Regions from separate parts of the Roseixanthobacter finlandensis genome, predicted to be linked through region 1. Evidence: predicted binding sites of a transcription regulator. Region 1 holds the regulator's gene; each other region holds the start of a gene.
What was found. The regulator HrcA, encoded in region 1, represses chaperone genes, less so after heat shock. The targets are predictions, from matches to a motif close to GTTAGCACTCNCNNNNNGNGAGTGCTAAC.
Positions count from the first base shown of each region.

Region 2: a site for HrcA is predicted at 2,958-2,986, ahead of groES (co-chaperone GroES). Genes of this name have one in related genera too.
Region 3: a site for HrcA is predicted at 2,889-2,917, ahead of groES (co-chaperone GroES). Genes of this name have one in related genera too.

Region 1 covers NZ_CM195536.1:4,098,302-4,103,753, reverse strand. The annotation lists gene rph (ribonuclease PH) at 1-709, opposite strand, end outside; gene hrcA (heat-inducible transcriptional repressor HrcA) at 951-2,051, shown strand; gene grpE (nucleotide exchange factor GrpE) at 2,136-2,768, shown strand; gene V5G24_RS19285 (hypothetical protein) at 2,891-3,862, opposite strand; gene V5G24_RS19280 (alpha-ketoglutarate-dependent dioxygenase AlkB family protein) at 3,906-4,586, opposite strand; gene V5G24_RS19275 (DUF1236 domain-containing protein) at 4,808-5,176, shown strand.
Region 2 covers NZ_CM195536.1:2,621,447-2,626,898, forward strand. The annotation lists gene V5G24_RS12230 (exopolysaccharide biosynthesis protein) at 36-638, opposite strand; gene V5G24_RS12235 (usg protein) at 788-1,057, opposite strand; gene V5G24_RS12240 (ABC transporter substrate-binding protein) at 1,278-2,930, shown strand; gene groES (co-chaperone GroES) at 3,098-3,385, shown strand; gene groL (chaperonin GroEL) at 3,432-5,063, shown strand.
Region 3 covers NZ_CM195536.1:452,433-457,884, forward strand. The annotation lists gene V5G24_RS02205 (NAD(P)-dependent oxidoreductase) at 1-495, shown strand, start outside; gene groL (chaperonin GroEL) at 852-2,507, opposite strand; gene groES (co-chaperone GroES) at 2,556-2,843, opposite strand; gene V5G24_RS02220 (hypothetical protein) at 3,167-3,700, shown strand; gene V5G24_RS02225 (methyltransferase domain-containing protein) at 3,856-4,737, shown strand; gene cytX (putative hydroxymethylpyrimidine transporter CytX) at 4,931-5,452, shown strand, end outside.

The DNA of each region.
Region 1 (5,452 bases):
CCACCGCCTGCTTCTGCAAATCCACCAGCTGGTTGATGCCGGTGCGGGCGAGCGCGAGCAATTGCAGGAATTCGGTCTCGCTGAACGGGGTCTTTTCCGCCGTGCCCTGGATTTCGACGATGCCGCCGGAGCCGGTCATGACGAAATTGGCGTCGGTCTCCGCCTTGCTGTCCTCGGGATAATCAAGGTCGAGCACCGGGGTGCCCTCGAAAATGCCGCAGGAGACCGCCGCCACGTGCTCGCGCAGGGGGATGGTCTTCAGCATGGAGCGCGAATACATCCAGCTCATGCAGTCGTGCAGGGCGATCCACGCGCCGGTGATGGCGGCGGTGCGGGTGCCGCCGTCCGCCTGGAGCACGTCGCAATCGAGCGTGATCTGGCGTTCGCCGAGGCCGACGAGATCGGTGACGGAGCGGAGCGAACGGCCGATCAGTCGCTGAATCTCCTGGGTGCGGCCGGATTGCTTGCCGGTGGTGGATTCGCGCCGGGTGCGCTCCAGCGTGGCGCGCGGCAGCATGGAATATTCCGCCGTCACCCAGCCGCGTCCCTGGCCCTTGAGCCACGGCGGCAGGCGCTCTTCCAGGGTCGCCGCCACCAGCACATGGGTGTCGCCGAACTTGACGAGGCACGAGCCCTCGGCGTGGCGCAGAACGTTGCGCTCGAAGGAAACGGCTCGCATCTCGTCGCTCGCGCGGCGGCTCGGGCGCATAATCTATCCAATCCGTTGTGAAACTGGCCGTCGTTTTAGGGGTGGGCGCGCGCCGGGGCAAGGGGCGTGGTATCGTGCGCCATGGTTCAGGCGGGCGCGGCGTGCAAACCGGCGATGGTGTCGCGGCAAGATAACCGGCAAGATCACCTGCCGGATTTTCGGCGCCACAAGGGGAAACCCTCACTGGCACCGCGAACCTGTCCGCCTGTTTCATGTCGCCCGCCCGAGCCGGAGTGAGGCCTTGCCCATCGACCCCATCATTCCTCCCTTTTCAGCCGCCCTTGGCCAGATCGACGAGCGCTCGCGCGAGATTTTCCGCCAGATCGTGGAAAGCTATCTCGCCACCGGCGAGCCGGTGGGCTCGCGCAATATCGCCCGTCTCATTCCCATGTCGCTGTCGCCGGCTTCCGTGCGCAATGTCATGGCGGACCTGGAGGCGGCCGGGCTGATCTATGCGCCCCACACCAGCGCCGGCCGCCTGCCGACCGAACGCGGGCTGCGCTTTTTCGTCGATGCGCTGATGGAGATCGGCGACGTCAGCGAAGGCGACCGCCGCAATATCGAATCCCAGGTCGCCGCCGCCGCCAAGGGCTACACGGTCGATGGCGTGCTGCGCGAGGCCTCCGCCTTGCTCTCCGGCCTGTCGCGCGGCGCCGGCGTGGTAACGGCCATCAAGACCGATCCGCGCCTCAAGCATGTGGAATTCGTGCCGCTGGATACCAACCGGGCCCTGGTGATCCTGGTGTCCGAGGACGGGCAGGTGGAAAACCGGGCCGTGCCGCTGCCGCTCGGCTTGCCGGCCTCGGCGCTGACCGAGGCGACCAATTTCCTCAACGCCCATATTCGCGGCCGCACCTTGGCCGAGGCGCGGGCCGAGATGGAAAACCTGTTGAGCGACCTGCGCCAGCAATTGGATGCCCTGACCGCGCGGGTGGTGGAGGCGGGCCTTGCCTCCTGGTCCGGCGACGTGCCGGCGGAGCGCAAGCTGATCGTGCGCGGGCAGGCGAAATTGCTGGAGGATCTCCATGCGCTGGAGGATCTCGAACGCATTCGCCTGCTGTTCGACGATCTGGAGTCGAAGCGCGACGTGGTGGATCTGCTCGGCCGGGCGGAGGATGCCCAATCCTTGCGCATCTTCATCGGCTCGGAGAATAAATTGTTCTCCCTCTCCGGCTCCTCCACCATCGTCGCGCCGTATCACGACAGCCAGGGCCGGGTGCTGGGGGTGCTGGGTGTGATCGGTCCGACCCGGCTCAATTATGGGCGCATCGTGCCCATGGTGGACTTCACGGCGCGGGTCGTGAGCCGCGTTCTCGGCGCTCCAGGTGCCGACGCGGCTTGATTTTTCCCGCCATGCCCCCGATATGCGGGGCGAAATCGGTGCACCTGCCCGTGGGGCGGTGTTGTTAGCGACGAGGACATGGGCATGAGCGATCAGGGTGGCGCGAACGACGCGAAGCCCCATAGCGACCTGAACTCCGATCCGGAGGGTGCGGAAATGGAAGCGCTCGCCGAGGCGGAACAGGCCGGTGGACTCCACGCGGAAAAGCAGCGGCTGGAGGGCGAGGTCGCGAACCTGAAGGACAAGTTCCTGCGCGCCTATGCGGAAGCGGAGAACATCCGCCGCCGGGCCGAAAAGGAAGTGGCCGATGCCAAGACCTATGGCATCGCCTCCTTCGCACGCGATGTATTGAACGTCGCCGATGATCTCGCCCGCGCCCTCGGCGCGGTGGAGGCGGAAGCCAAGGAAAAGGCGGAAGGCGCGTTCAAGGCGCTGCTCGACGGCCTGGAACTGACCGAGCGCAGCCTTCACAAGGGCCTGGAGAAGCACGGCATTCGCAAGGTGGAGCCGGTGGGGGAGAAATTCGACCCCAATCTCCACCAGGCCATGTTCGAGGTGCCCGACGCGAGCGTTCCCAACGGGACCGTCGTGCAGGTGGTGCAATCGGGCTATGTGATCGGCGACCGGGTCCTGCGTCCCGCCATGGTCGGTGTTTCGCGCGGTGGCCCCAAGGTGGCGCCGGGCGAGGCCAAGGCCGAGAACGGTTCCGCGAACTGACGCCCGGCCTTCTGACGTCGGGCCTTGAGCCGGTGTGATTGACCGAAGACGAAAGCCGTCGCGCCATGGAGCGCGGCGGCTTTTTGTTTGGGCGCGGCGTGTTTCGGCGCGGGGGCGTGCGCTCAGTTGGACTCGATGCCGTCGCGGATCGCCCGCACCCGGGTGTAGGTATCCTGGAAGGCATCCGCCTTCACCACCGTGATCATGCGGATATGGGCGTTCGAGCCGAACCGCAGCCATTGGATCACCTTCACGTCCGCCCCGGATGCCGCATCCTTGGCGGTGGCGATGATCTCGAAGCCCGGTTGGCCGCCGATGCGCAGCGGCTCGGCCCGGTCGATGTGCATGTCGCGCACCGCCGGCACCGAGGAGAGCGAGCGCAGGGCGAACTGCCCGCGATCATCCTCGCGCGGCGTGCCGGGCGAAACTCCGACCACGAAGATCGGCTGGCTGGCGCTTTCCACCACGTCCTTGTCGCCCTCGGTCAGCACCGCGGCCGTGTTGCCGATGACTTTCACCACCCGGAAGCCTGCAAGGTCGCCGAGCTTGAACGGCAGGCCGGCCAATTGTTCCTGGGTCGAGGGCGGGGCACGGAAAGCGAGCGTCATCAGGCTCTTGCGCACGGCTTCGTCGGAAAGGTCCCCCGCATTCGCCTCCGGGATCTGCACCGTGATGAGTGCCGTGCCCTTCGCAGAACCCGCGAGCAGGATCCATTTCTTGGCGACCACCGGCCCGGCGCTCTGCTTGCCGATCACCAGCAGGGTCTGCGCCTCACGCAATGCCGAGGATTCGGGCAGGCTCTTGGGGTCAGTCACCAGCGGCCCGCGGCTTTCCACGGTGATGCCCTTGGTGGCGAGCGCCGCATCGGTGAAGCCGGCCTCGATCTGGGGATAGGCCTGGGGCGGCATTTCGATGATGAGAAGGGAGGCGGCTTTGCTGCGGTCCTCGAAGCCGGAGAAGGTGGCGCTCTCCACCATGCCGTCGGGCGGCACGACGCCCACCAGCGTGCCCTTTGGAAAAACGGGCTCGGCTGCTCCGGCAAGCCCGCCCGAAACCAGCAGCACGGCGAGCGAGAGCGCGAGGCGGATCTTCATCTTCGGCAATCCCATTACGGCAAGTCCATTGCGGCCAGACCCATCATGGCGTCTTGGCGGCGAAAGCGGGCGGAAGCGTGGCCCGCGCCGATGTCGCAGGTTCGGCGGGGTCCAGTTCGGCAGGGTCGACCCGCCGCAGCGTCAGGTTGAAGCGGCCGGGGTGCGGCAGCAAAGTCGAGGTGCCGGGCAGGATGCGGTCGATGCCATGAAAGGCAAGGCGGCTTTCGCCCGACAGCAGCAGGGCATCGCCCGAGGCGAGCCGCAGCGAACGGGTCGGGCTCCGCCGCTCCGTGCCGCCGAGGCGAAACAGCGCGGTGTCGCCCAGCGAGAGCGAGAGCACGGGCGCTGTGAAATCGTGTTCGTCGCGGTCCTGGTGCAGGCTCATGCGGGCGTCGGGCGCGTACCAATTGATCAGGCATGCCTGCGGCGGCGCGGCGGCGCCGGTGAGACGGTTCCAGGCATCGAGCAGGGCGGCCGGCATGGGCGGCCACGGCGCCCGCGTGTCCGGGTGAAAGGATTGATAGCGATAGCCGGCCTCGTCCGACACCCAGCCCAGCGGGCCGCAATTGCTCATGCGGACGGAAAACGCTTTCCCGGTGCGCGGCATGCGGGGCGTGAACAGGGGCGCCTCGGCCAGGATGGTATTGATCTCGCCCACCAGGGCCTCCTGGCCGGAGCGGTCGAGGAATTCCGGCCAATAGAGGCACCCCGGCGCGACTTCCATATGGTGCGACACTTGAAGTCTTGCCTCCCACGCCACCATGGCCGAGCCGCACGCACCCGCCAAGCTGGTTTCGTATGCGCGGTGCCGAAAGGCGCGTTCCCCGGCAGCTCCCGTTACCTCCCGGGTTCGGGGGCGGCGGGGGCTGGGGGGGGGCGCCCATGGGAACGCCCCGGTGCGCGCCGCGTTCCCCCTGGATGACGGGAAGGACAGGAGATTTCGCCATGAATAAACATCTTGCCGGCGCCGTCGGCGTCCTCGCCCTGGTGCTCGGCGGTTCCGCCGCCAGCGCCCAGACCTCGGCGGTCATCGTCACCCAGCCGTCGGGCTATGTGACCGTGACCCCCGACCAGCAGGTCCTGATCCAGAGTTATGTGGTGCAGCAGCCGGTGACGGCGACCGTCGTGACCCAGCCCGGCTTCGTGCTGGTGCCCGGTGCGGTGATGCCGGAGGGCGTGCAGATGCAAACCTTCTCCACCGACGTCACCTATGGCGGCTTCGATGCCCCCCGCTACCGCTACGTGGTGATGCCGGATAATGGCACAGTCCTCGTGGAGCCGGACAGCCGGCGCATCATCGAGGTAATCCGGTAAAGTTCAGCCCTTCCGCGCGGCCGCGCGGCGCCTTCCCGGAAATGCCGGGAAATCAAAATTTTCACCCTGCCGGTAGGTCCTGGCGGGGTGTATTTGCAGATCCTGATCGCGAGAAGGTGAAAAAGCGAGGCACGTGGCCAAGCATGCCTTGCGGCGCCTAAGGACCCCTCCTATATCGGCCTCGAACGCTGTCATCACAGCGTACCCCAATGCAACGGGGACCGGCGGACAGCCGCGGGAGGGGCCCGCGGGCATCCTTCATGGGCGCTGCAAAGG
Region 2 (5,452 bases), 1.5 Mb from region 1:
CGGATTGGCCGGAAGGGAAACCATCAAACGGTCGCTCAGAAGATGGCGACGGCGCCCTGCCAGATAGCCCAGCTCATGCCGGCGGTGACGAGGATGCCAAGCACGGTGGCGAAGAAGCCGGCGAGGATCACCCCGCCGTCGCGCTCCACGAGGCCGAGGCCGAAGATGCACACGGCAAAGCCCGGCGGCAAATTGCCGAGGAAGGGAATCGGCAGCAGCAGGATGAAGCCCAGCAGCACCACCACCGAGCCCACCACCCGGCGGGCCGTGGGCCCGGCGAACTGAGCCAGGCGTGGGCGAGACCAGCGCTCGAACCATTCGATGGTCGGGCGCGACCGGGTGACGATGGCATCCAGCATGCTACGCGAGAAGGTCTGGCGGGAGATTCGGTCCGGCAGCCATAATTCCTGCCGGCCCATGGCCATTTGCAGGCCGATGAGGCCGAGCACGATGCCGCAGATGACCGGAATGCCCGGCGGCATGGGAATGCAATTGGGAATGCCGAACAGCAGGAAGGTGATGCCGAAGGCGCGGTTGCGCAGCGCATTGATCAGATCGCCAATGGCGACACGCTCTCCTTCCTGGGCGGCGAGAACGGCGGCGAGCAGCTCAGACGTGCGCGGTGTGCGATGATCCACGGGGGCCTCTGGTCCTTCAGGCCTTCCTCTTAGCACCGGGAAAGCGGCGCTGTCAGGGCATAAGCTGCAATCGCGCCCGCCCGTCGGCCGTGCTCCCGTGGATCGTTCCACCGCGCTCTCGCTCAGCGCCACATGAACATCGCTGCCGCTCAGTGCAGCAGGAACATCCCGCTGACGGTGCGCAGCTCCGCGGGCTTGATCAATTGCTGGTGGGTCACTTCCACCGAATGCAGCTTGCCGTCCAGGTCGCGTTCCCAGAATGCGAGGAATTTCATCAATTCGGGAAATTTCGGGCACAAATCATATTGCTGCCAGATGAAGCTCTGCAAGAACGCCGGGTGATCCGGCATGCGATAGAGAATGTGGGCGGTGGCCAGGCCGTAGCCGGCCATCTGTTTGGCAAAACCCTCGCAAACCATATTCGACACCTCCGTGCGGTGCCCCAATCGATCATGGGCCAAAGGATTGTCGGCTCGCAACCTTGCGCGAGCCAGACTAAAATTTGGTATATGAGTTCAAATTCAAGGCGTTAGCAGCGAAGGCGGGAGACTGCTGACAGGGATGACGGAGATATGGCGGTTTCCATGGACGTCGCGCAGGGGCAGCGGTAACATTTCACGCTCGCGTGGGACAAAAACAATGCCGCGCCCTTTTGCGGTGTGCTTCAGCGCTTCGATCCTGGCCGGCTTTGTCGCATTCATCTGCCTCACGGCCTGTTCGCCGGCGCACGCCCAGTCGGCGGCGAGCCCTTCCGGGCTGGAGCCGGTGCGGATCCAGCTGAAATGGTCCCATCAATTCCAGTTCGCCGGCTTCTACGCCGCTGTTGCGAAGGGCTTCTACCGGGACGCGGGCCTGGACGTGTCATTGATCGAGGGTGGCCCCGCCATCGATCCCGTCGCCGCGGTGCTGTCCGGGGCGGCCGCGTTCGGGGTCGGCAATTCCTCGCTGATCGTGGACCGCGCCAAAGGGCGCCCGTTGGTGGCACTGGCCGCGATCTTCCAGCACTCGCCGTTTGTGGTGCTGGCGCGGCGCGGCGACGGCATCAACGGGCCAGCCGACCTGCGCGGCAGGAAGGTGATGATCGAGGAGCACTCCGCCGAGGTGCTCGCCTATCTGCATGCGCTCGGCCTGTGGCCGAACAAGCTCCAGCTCCTGCCGTACGGCGGCGATCCGCTGGTGCTGGCGCAAGGCGATATCGCCGCCATCAATGCCTACACCTCCACCGAGCCGTTCACCCTGCTGCGCCACGACGTGCCCTACCAGACGTTCAACCCGCGCGAGCTGGGAATCGATTTCTACGGCGACACCCTGTTCACCACCTCGGGCATCGCCGGGGACCGGCCGGAGCTTGCGCGGGCGGTGCGCGATGCCTCCCTGCGGGGCTGGCAATATGCGCTCGACCATCAGCAGGAGATCATCGAACTGATCCTGCGCGATTATGCACCGGGCTTCGAGCGCCGCCGGCTGGAATTCGAGGCCGACGCCATGCGCCCGCTGATCATCGCCGACGTGGTGGACCTCGGCTATCAGAGCGAAGCGCGCTGGCGCCGGATCGCCGACCAGTTCGCCGACGCGGGCATGATGCCGGAGCATTTCCCCCTCGCCGGCTTCATCTTCGAGGCCCCGAGGCCGAGCCTGCGCTGGCTCTATCTCTCGCTCACAGCGGCGACGGCGCTGGTGCTGGTGGCGGCGTTCCTCGCCCAGCGCTTCTACCGGCTGAACCGCCAGCTGCTGCGCGAGATGGAGCTGAGCCGGCGCCTGGAAAGCCGCCTCTCCAAGCTCGCCACCACCGACGACCTGACGCAGGCGCTGAACCGCCGGCGGTTTCTGGAACTGGCGGGCGAAGCCTTCGCCCGCGCCCGCGCCGACGCGACGGCGCTGAGCGTCGCGGTCATGGACCTGGATGATTTCAAGCACATCAATGACAGCCACGGCCATGCCGCGGGCGACGAGGTGCTTCAGTGCGTTGCCCACGCCGTGGCCGACATGATCGGCACGAATGCGGTGTTCGCCCGCACCGGCGGGGAAGAATTCGCCCTGCTGTTCGCCGGGCGCACCCCGGAGGCGGCAGCGACCAGCTGCGAGCAAATCCGCGCCCGCATCTCGGAGCTGCGCGTCTCCTCCCGCTGCGCGGATGTGATCAGCCTCACCATCAGCGTCGGTATCGCCGCGATGCGCACGGAGGACGAGACGTTCGATGCCATGCTGGCGCGCGCCGACGCGGCGCTCTACATGGCCAAGAAGGACGGGCGCAACCGGGTGCGCGCGCATCCTGAACCAGCGCCATGCTGAGTGCGGCAGGCCAGTCTGATCCTGGCCGGTAGCACTCACCATCGAAGAGTGCTAATAATCCGCGCGTCTGCCCTTGCGAGGGGATGGAGCCCCTCCTAGATCAGGCTGGGCCGCGGCCGTGATGCCGCGCCCGTGAAAAAGATCAAACATTGAACCGGAGGTTCCCGATGGGTTTCCGCCCTTTACATGACCGCGTGGTCGTGAAGCGCATTGAAGCGGAGCAGAAGACTGCTGGCGGCATCATTATCCCCGACACCGCCAAGGAAAAGCCCCAGGAGGGCGAGGTGGTTTCCGTGGGCCCTGGCGCGCGTGACGAAAGCGGCACCATTGTCGCCCTCGACGTGAAGGCCGGCGATCGCGTGCTGTTCGGCAAGTGGTCCGGCTCCGAGGTGAAGATCGACGGCCAGGACCTGCTCATCATGAAGGAAAGCGACATTCTCGGCGTGATCGCCTGAGCATTCGCCTTTCCCTCCACGTTCCTCGAAATTCAGGAGACGGCACATGGCTGCCAAAGAAGTAAAATTCTCCGTTGATGCGCGCGATCGCTTGCTGCGCGGCGTCGACATTCTCGCCAACGCCGTGAAGGTCACCCTCGGTCCCAAGGGCCGCAACGTGGTGATCGAGAAGTCCTATGGCGCCCCGCGCATCACCAAGGACGGCGTGACCGTCGCCAAGGAAATCGAGCTCGAAGACAAGTTCGAGAACCTCGGCGCCCAGCTGCTGCGCGAAGTCGCCTCCAAGACCAATGACCTGGCCGGCGACGGCACCACCACCGCCACGGTGCTCGCCCAGGCGATCGTCCGCGAAGGTGCCAAGTCGGTTGCCGCCGGCATGAACCCGATGGATCTGAAGCGCGGCATCGACCTCGCGGTCGCCGCCATCGTCAAGGATCTGGCCGCCAATTCCAAGAAGGTGACCTCGAACGCCGAGATCGCCCAGGTCGGCACCATCTCCGCCAATGGCGACGCCGAAGTCGGCAAGTTCCTGGCCGAGGCCATGGAGCGGGTTGGCAACGAAGGCGTGATCACCGTCGAGGAAGCCAAGACCGCCGAGAGCGAGCTCGACGTCGTCGAAGGCATGCAGTTCGACCGCGGTTATCTCTCGCCCTATTTCGTCACCAATGCCGAGAAGATGCGCGTTGAGTTCGAGGATCCCTATATCCTCATCAACGAGAAGAAGCTCTCGGGCCTCCAGGAATTGCTGCCGGTTCTCGAAGCCGTCGTGCAGTCCGGCAAGCCGCTCGTGATCATCGCGGAAGACGTGGAAGGCGAAGCCCTCGCCACCCTCGTCGTGAACAAGCTGCGCGGCGGCCTCAAGGTCGCGGCCGTCAAGGCTCCCGGCTTCGGCGATCGCCGTAAGGCCATGCTGCAGGATATCGCTATCCTCACCGGCGGCCAGGCGATCTCGGAAGACCTCGGCATCAAGCTCGACAGCGTCGATCTTTCCATGCTCGGCCGCGCCAAGAAGGTCGTGATCGAGAAGGAAAACACCACGATCGTGGACGGCGCCGGCGAGAAGGCCGACATCGAAGCCCGCGTGGCGCAGATCAAGGCGCAGATCGAGGAGACCACCTCGGACTACGACCGTGAGAAGCTCCAGGAGCGTCTGGCGAAGCTCGCCGGTGGCGTCGCCGTCATCCGCGTTGGCGGCTCCACGGAAGTGGAAGTGAAGGAAAAGAAGGATCGCGTCGACGACGCCCTGCACGCCACCCGCGCTGCGGTGGAAGAAGGCATCGTTCCCGGCGGCGGCGTGGCGCTGCTGCGCTCCATCGCGGTGCTGGCTGGCATCACGGTCGAGAATCCCGACCAGAAGACTGGCATCGAGATCGTGCGCCGCGCGATCCAGACCCCGGCCCGCCAGATCGTCCAGAATGCGGGCGACGATGGTTCGGTCGTGGTCGGCAAGATCCTGGAAAACCCGGAATATTCTTTCGGCTACAACGCCCAGACCGGCGAATATGTCGACATGGTGAAGGCCGGCATCATCGACCCCACCAAGGTCGTGCGCACCGCCCTGCAGGATGCCGCCTCGGTGGCTTCGCTGCTCATCACCACGGAAGCGCTGATCGCCGAAGTGCCCAAGAAGGGCGGGGCCGCCATGCCCCAGATGCCCGGCGGCGGCATGGATTACTGATCGCTTTCCAGCGGTTGGATCACGGAAAGGGCGCGGCGCAAGCTGCGCCCTTTTTCGTTGCGAAGGGTGCTGTTGCGCCCGTGTCTTCAGAAAAAGCTTTAAGCGCGGGGGGCGGCCCGCACGGCCCGGCCGAAAACGCCACCTATTCAACGCGTTAGAGGGCGGATCGACATTCAGTGACGTGGGGCCTCTGAGTGCGCGCCCTTTCTCTATGTCTTTCGGTCATCGCCCCTTCGTTCGTCATGGCCGGGCTCGTCCCGGCCATCCACGCGGCGCCGATTGCACGAGGCTTGCAAAGCTGGCGCCTGCGTTACCGCGTGGATGCGCGGGACAAGCCCGTGCATGACGATGCTCTGCTACAATCGCGCCGAACCCTGAATGGCGATCGG
Region 3 (5,452 bases), 1.7 Mb from region 1:
GCGCCGGGCGCAACCGCCGTGGCGGGCGATGCGCGTCGGGGCGAGATCCTGGCGCCCCTGCTCAGCGGGCATGATGCGGTGGTCAGCTCGATCCATTTCACCGATGTGGATGCGGAGGCGCTGATCGCCGCGGTGAAGGCCGCGCAGGTGCGGCGCTATCTGGTGGTGGGCGGCGCCGGCAGCCTGGAGGTCGCGCCGGGTGTTTCGCTTTACGATATCCCGGAATTTCCGGCCGTCTATCTCACTGAAGCAAAGGCCGGCGGCGCATTCCTGGCACGGCTGAAGGGGGAAGACACGCTCGAATGGACGTTCCTGTCGCCGTCGGCCGAGTTCGTGCCGGGGGAACGTACCGGCACATTCCGTTTGGGAACGGACGCGCTGCTGGTGTCGCCTTCCGGCCGCAGCTTCATCAGCTATGAGGATTATGCGGTCGCCCTCGTGGACGAAATCGAGCATCCGCGCCATGTGCGGGCGCGCTTCACCGTGGGATATTGAGCCGCGCGCGGCATTTCGCTGTTGCCGTCCCGGCGTTCCGCCTTCGGCTGTTCCCCCTTCGGCTGTTCCCCCTCCCCAGCCCTCCCCCGCAAGCGGGAGAGGGAGCGTGCCATTCCAGCGCGACGACACTCTTTTCCAAAAACGACCAGATCCCCTCTCCCGCTTGCGGGGGAGGGTTAGGGAGGGGGTGGGCGAGGGAGGGGAACACCGGGTCCGCCCAAAGAAAAAGGGCGCGGCTCGCGCCACGCCCTTTCCCCTTAAAATCATTGGTCGGCTGGACGTCTTCAGAAGTCCATGCCGCCCGGAAGCCGGCGCTGCCGGCTTCCCACTTCAACGTCTTGGTCGGATGGACTTCTTCAGAAGTCCATGCCGCCCATGCCGCCCATGCCACCCATGCCGCCGCCCGGCATCTGGGGCATGCCGCTGTCCTTCTTGGGCAGCTCGGCGATGAGGGCTTCGGTGGTGACGATCAGGGCGGCGATGGAGGCCGCATCCTGGAGCGCGGTGCGCACGACCTTGGCCGGATCGACGATGCCGGCCTGGATCATGTCCACATATTCTTCGGTCTGGGCGTTGAAGCCGAAGTTCGCGTCGTTGGATTCCAGCACCTTGCCGACCACGATCGAGCCTTCCACGCCGGAATTCTCGGCGATCTGGCGGATCGGGGCTTCAAGCGCGCGCAGCACGATCTTGATGCCGGCGGCGATGTCGGAATTGTCGGAGGTCAGCGCCTCGACGGCCTTCTTGGCGCGCAGGAGAGCGATGCCGCCGCCGGGGACGATGCCTTCTTCCACCGCAGCGCGGGTGGCGTTCAGGGCGTCGTCGACGCGATCCTTCTTTTCCTTCACTTCCACTTCGGTCGAACCGCCGACGCGGATGACGGCGACGCCGCCGGCGAGCTTGGCCAGACGCTCCTGGAGCTTCTCACGGTCGTAGTCCGAGGAGGTTTCCTCGATCTGCGCCTTGATCTGGTTCACGCGCGCTTCGATGTCGGCCTTCTCGCCGACGCCGTCCACGATCGTGGTCTTTTCCTTTTCCAGGATGACCTTCTTGGCGCGGCCGAGCTGGGCCAGCGTCACGTTCTCAAGCTTGATGCCGAGATCTTCCGAGATCACCTGGCCGCCGGTGAGGATCGCGATATCCTCCAGCATGGCCTTGCGGCGATCGCCGAAGCCGGGAGCCTTCACGGCCGCGACCTTCAGGCCGCCGCGCAGCTTGTTCACCACCAGGGTGGCGAGCGCCTCGCCTTCCACGTCCTCGGCCACGATCACCAGCGGCTTGCCGGACTGAACGACGGCTTCGAGCACGGGCAGGATCGGCTGAAGGCCGGAAAGCTTCTTCTCGAAGATCAGGATGTAGGGATCTTCCAGGTCGGCGATCATCTTCTCCGCATTGGTGACGAAATAGGGAGAGAGATAGCCGCGGTCGAACTGCATGCCTTCGACCACTTCGAGCTCGGTCTCGGCGGTCTTGGCTTCCTCGACGGTGATGACGCCTTCATTGCCCACGCGCTGCATGGCGCCAGCGATCATCTCGCCGATGGACGAATCGCCATTGGCGGAAATCGTGCCGACCTGCGCGACTTCGGCGGAGGACGACACCTTCTTGGCGCGGCCCTTGATGTCGGAAATGGCGGCGGCGACGGCGAGATCGATGCCGCGCTTGAGATCCATCGGGTTCATGCCGGCGGCGACCGACTTGGCGCCTTCCTTCACGATCGCCTGGGCGAGCACGGTGGCGGTTGTGGTGCCGTCGCCAGCCAGATCATTGGTCTTGGAGGCGACTTCGCGCACCAGCTGGGCGCCGAGGTTCTCGAACTTGTCTTCCAGCTCGATTTCCTTGGCGACGGTCACGCCGTCCTTGGTGATGCGGGGGGCGCCGAAGCTCTTCTCGATCACGACGTTGCGGCCCTTGGGGCCGAGCGTCACCTTCACCGCATTGGCGAGGATATCAACGCCGCGCAGCATCTTCTCGCGGGCATCGCCGGAAAATTTTACGTCCTTGGCAGCCATGTGCCGTCTCCTGAATATCTATTGCGAGGGAAGCGAAAGGGAGAGCCTTCAGGCGATGACGCCGAGGATGTCGCTTTCCTTCATGATGAGCAGGTCCTGGCCGTCCACCTTCACTTCGGTGCCGGACCATTTGCCGAACAGGACGCGGTCGCCCGCCTTCACGTCGAGCGCGACCACCTTGCCGCTGTCGTCACGGGCGCCGGGGCCCACGGCCACGACTTCGCCCTCCTGGGGCTTTTCCTTGGCGGTGTCGGGGATGATGATTCCGCCGGCGGTCTTCTGCTCGGCTTCGATGCGCTTCACGACCACGCGGTCATGCAAAGGGCGGAAGGACATGGGCATGATCCTTTTGGTATTGGAGCGGGCCGGAGGCCCGCGGTCTTTGGCACTCACGCGACGGGAGTGCCAATCCCGGCCGGAGATAAGGAGCCGCCGCCCGCGCGTCAAGGCAGGCGGACTTACCAATGTGTAAGAGATCGCCGCATAAAGTGACATCCGCAGCGTGTCGGGGCGGCGACAACGTGAATTTGTGTGCAGGGCCAAGCATCGACGCCGCGCCGAACAGGCTTTATGGTTGCGCCTCGCCCTGTTTCCCCGACGGGCGCGGTGCCGCATGCGGGTTGCCGTATTCAAGTAAGCTCTCGCCTCGGAGTGTGTGAATGTCTCAGTCCGCAGTTCGGTCCGTCGCCGGGGATTCCTGCGACACCGGCCCTGTCCGCCGTTCCGCCATTTTCTTCTATCGCCTCGGCATGGTCGCGGCCGTCATCGGCGGCCTTGGCCTCGGCGCCTGCGCCACCACGCCGAGCGAGCCGCCCCCGCCGGCGGCGCCGCAATATACCAGCCCGATTCCCGCCGCCAGCCTGGTCGGCCGCTACGGCCTCGCCGCGTACCATCGCCCCGAGGACGCCGCCCGCACCGAGACCCAGGCGCGCGCGCAATGCAGCAATCCCTATGTCATCACCGCCGGCCCCAATGGGGGTGTGATGATGTATCTCGCCGACGACAACAAGCTCACCGAACTGGTGTCCAAGGCGGCCGGCGGCCCCACCTTCATCGGACCGCCCGAGGACCCCGCCGGCGGCCAGCGCGACCGCCAGGTGCTGCGCTGGGACGGCCAGGTGCTGGTGCTCAAATGGGTCGATCCGGAAGTCTCCAAGCGCTACGGCACCATGGTCTACGTGCGGTGCAGCTGAGCCGGCACGTCCAGCCGGCGGCGCTTGTCCGCCGCCGGTCGTGCGACGTTTGACGATCGTGCGGCGTTTGACCGTCGCGCGAGGTTTGAACTGCCGCGTTGCGCGCGCGACGGGCGTGTGCGCAACGGGAGCGCGCGCGACGCCTTGAGGACCGGATGGATCGTTCGCAAAAGCTGCTTCACGGCATCGACAAGAGCATGCGCGTGCTCGAGATCGGGCCGTTGTTTCGCCCGGTGTGCAGCCGGGAGGATGGATGGAACGTCTATTCCATCGATCACGCCAGCGAACAGGACTTGCGGGAAAAATACCGCGACCACGTGGATGTCGATGTCTCCCGCATCGAGCGCGTGGACTTCGTCTGGCGCGCCGGGCCGATGGTGGACGCCATCCCCAAGGTCTATCACGGCGCGTTCGATGCCTGCATCGCCAGCCATGTGCTCGAACATATTCCGGATCCGGTCGCGTTCCTGCGCTCGCTCTCGGTGCTGCTGAAGCCGGGCGCGGTGATCGCGCTCGCGGTGCCGGACAAGCGCTGGTGCTTCGATTTCTTCCGTCCGCTCAGCACCACGGCGGGCTGGCTGGAAGCCAATCGGCTGGGCCTCACCAAGCACAGCCGCGCCACCCGGTTCGAATATGAGACCTCCGTCGTCAGCAGCGACGGGCGCGTGGCCTGGAGTCCCGGCCCGCTGGGCACGCCGAGTTTCTCGGGATGCCCGATCTGGCAATCCTACGGCGTGTTCCGAGAGCAGAGCGACCCGGAGAATGAAGCCTATGTGGATTGCCATGCCTGGTGCTTCACCCCCAGCAGCTTCGTGCTGATCATCGAGGAACTGCACGCCCTGGGCGCGGTGGATTTCCGCATCAAGCACACCTTTCCCACCGTGGAGCACGAATTTTTCGTCATTCTCGAACAGAGCCGGGAGCGCGAGACCGACGTCGCGCGCATGCAGAAGAGGCGCATGCGGCTGATGCTGGCGACCGCGCGGGAAGTGCGCGAACAATTGGAGATGCTGCCGGTTCACCTTGATCTGGATTAGAGCTCTTCTGATCCCGGTGCCCTTGGGCCGCGAAATGCGCGGCGAAATCTTGCAATACGTCGGATGCCCGCTTCCCTCGATGGGCAACGCGCTTTAGATGGATCCGGACTCCGCACAGCCTCAGGCGCCGCGGCCCAATCCTGCGCGCCGGGCCCACAACGCTCCGGCCGCGCCAGCGCTGTTGAGTGAAACGATGGAATCCGCCGCCACCACCTATGATCCCCTGACACCCGTGCCCGCCCGTCGACGGGTGTTTTCCGGCTCGGATGCCTTCGCCCTCTGGTTCAGCCTCGGCATCGGCCTGCTGGTGCTCCAGGCGGGCGCGCTGCTGGTTCCCGCGCTCAGCCTCGGCACGGCGTTCCTCGCGATCATCGCCGGCACCGTGCTCGGCGTGGTCCTGCTCGCGGGAGTGGGCGTGATCGGCGCCGATTCGGGATTGTCGGCCATGGCGAGCCTGCGGCCCACGCTCGGCCTGCGCGGCGCGATCCTGCCGACGCTCATCAATATGGTGCAATTGGTGGGCTGGGGCGCGTTCGAGATCATCATCATGGGCGAGGCGGCGGAAGCCTTGTCCAAACAGGCGTTCGGCTTCTCGCTGCCGGGCGTGTGGACCTTGCTGTTCGGCGTGCTCGCGACCGCGATCGCGGTGATGGGGCCGGTATCGTTCGTGCGGCGGTTTTTGCGCGCCTGGGGGCTCTATTTGCTGCTCGGCGCG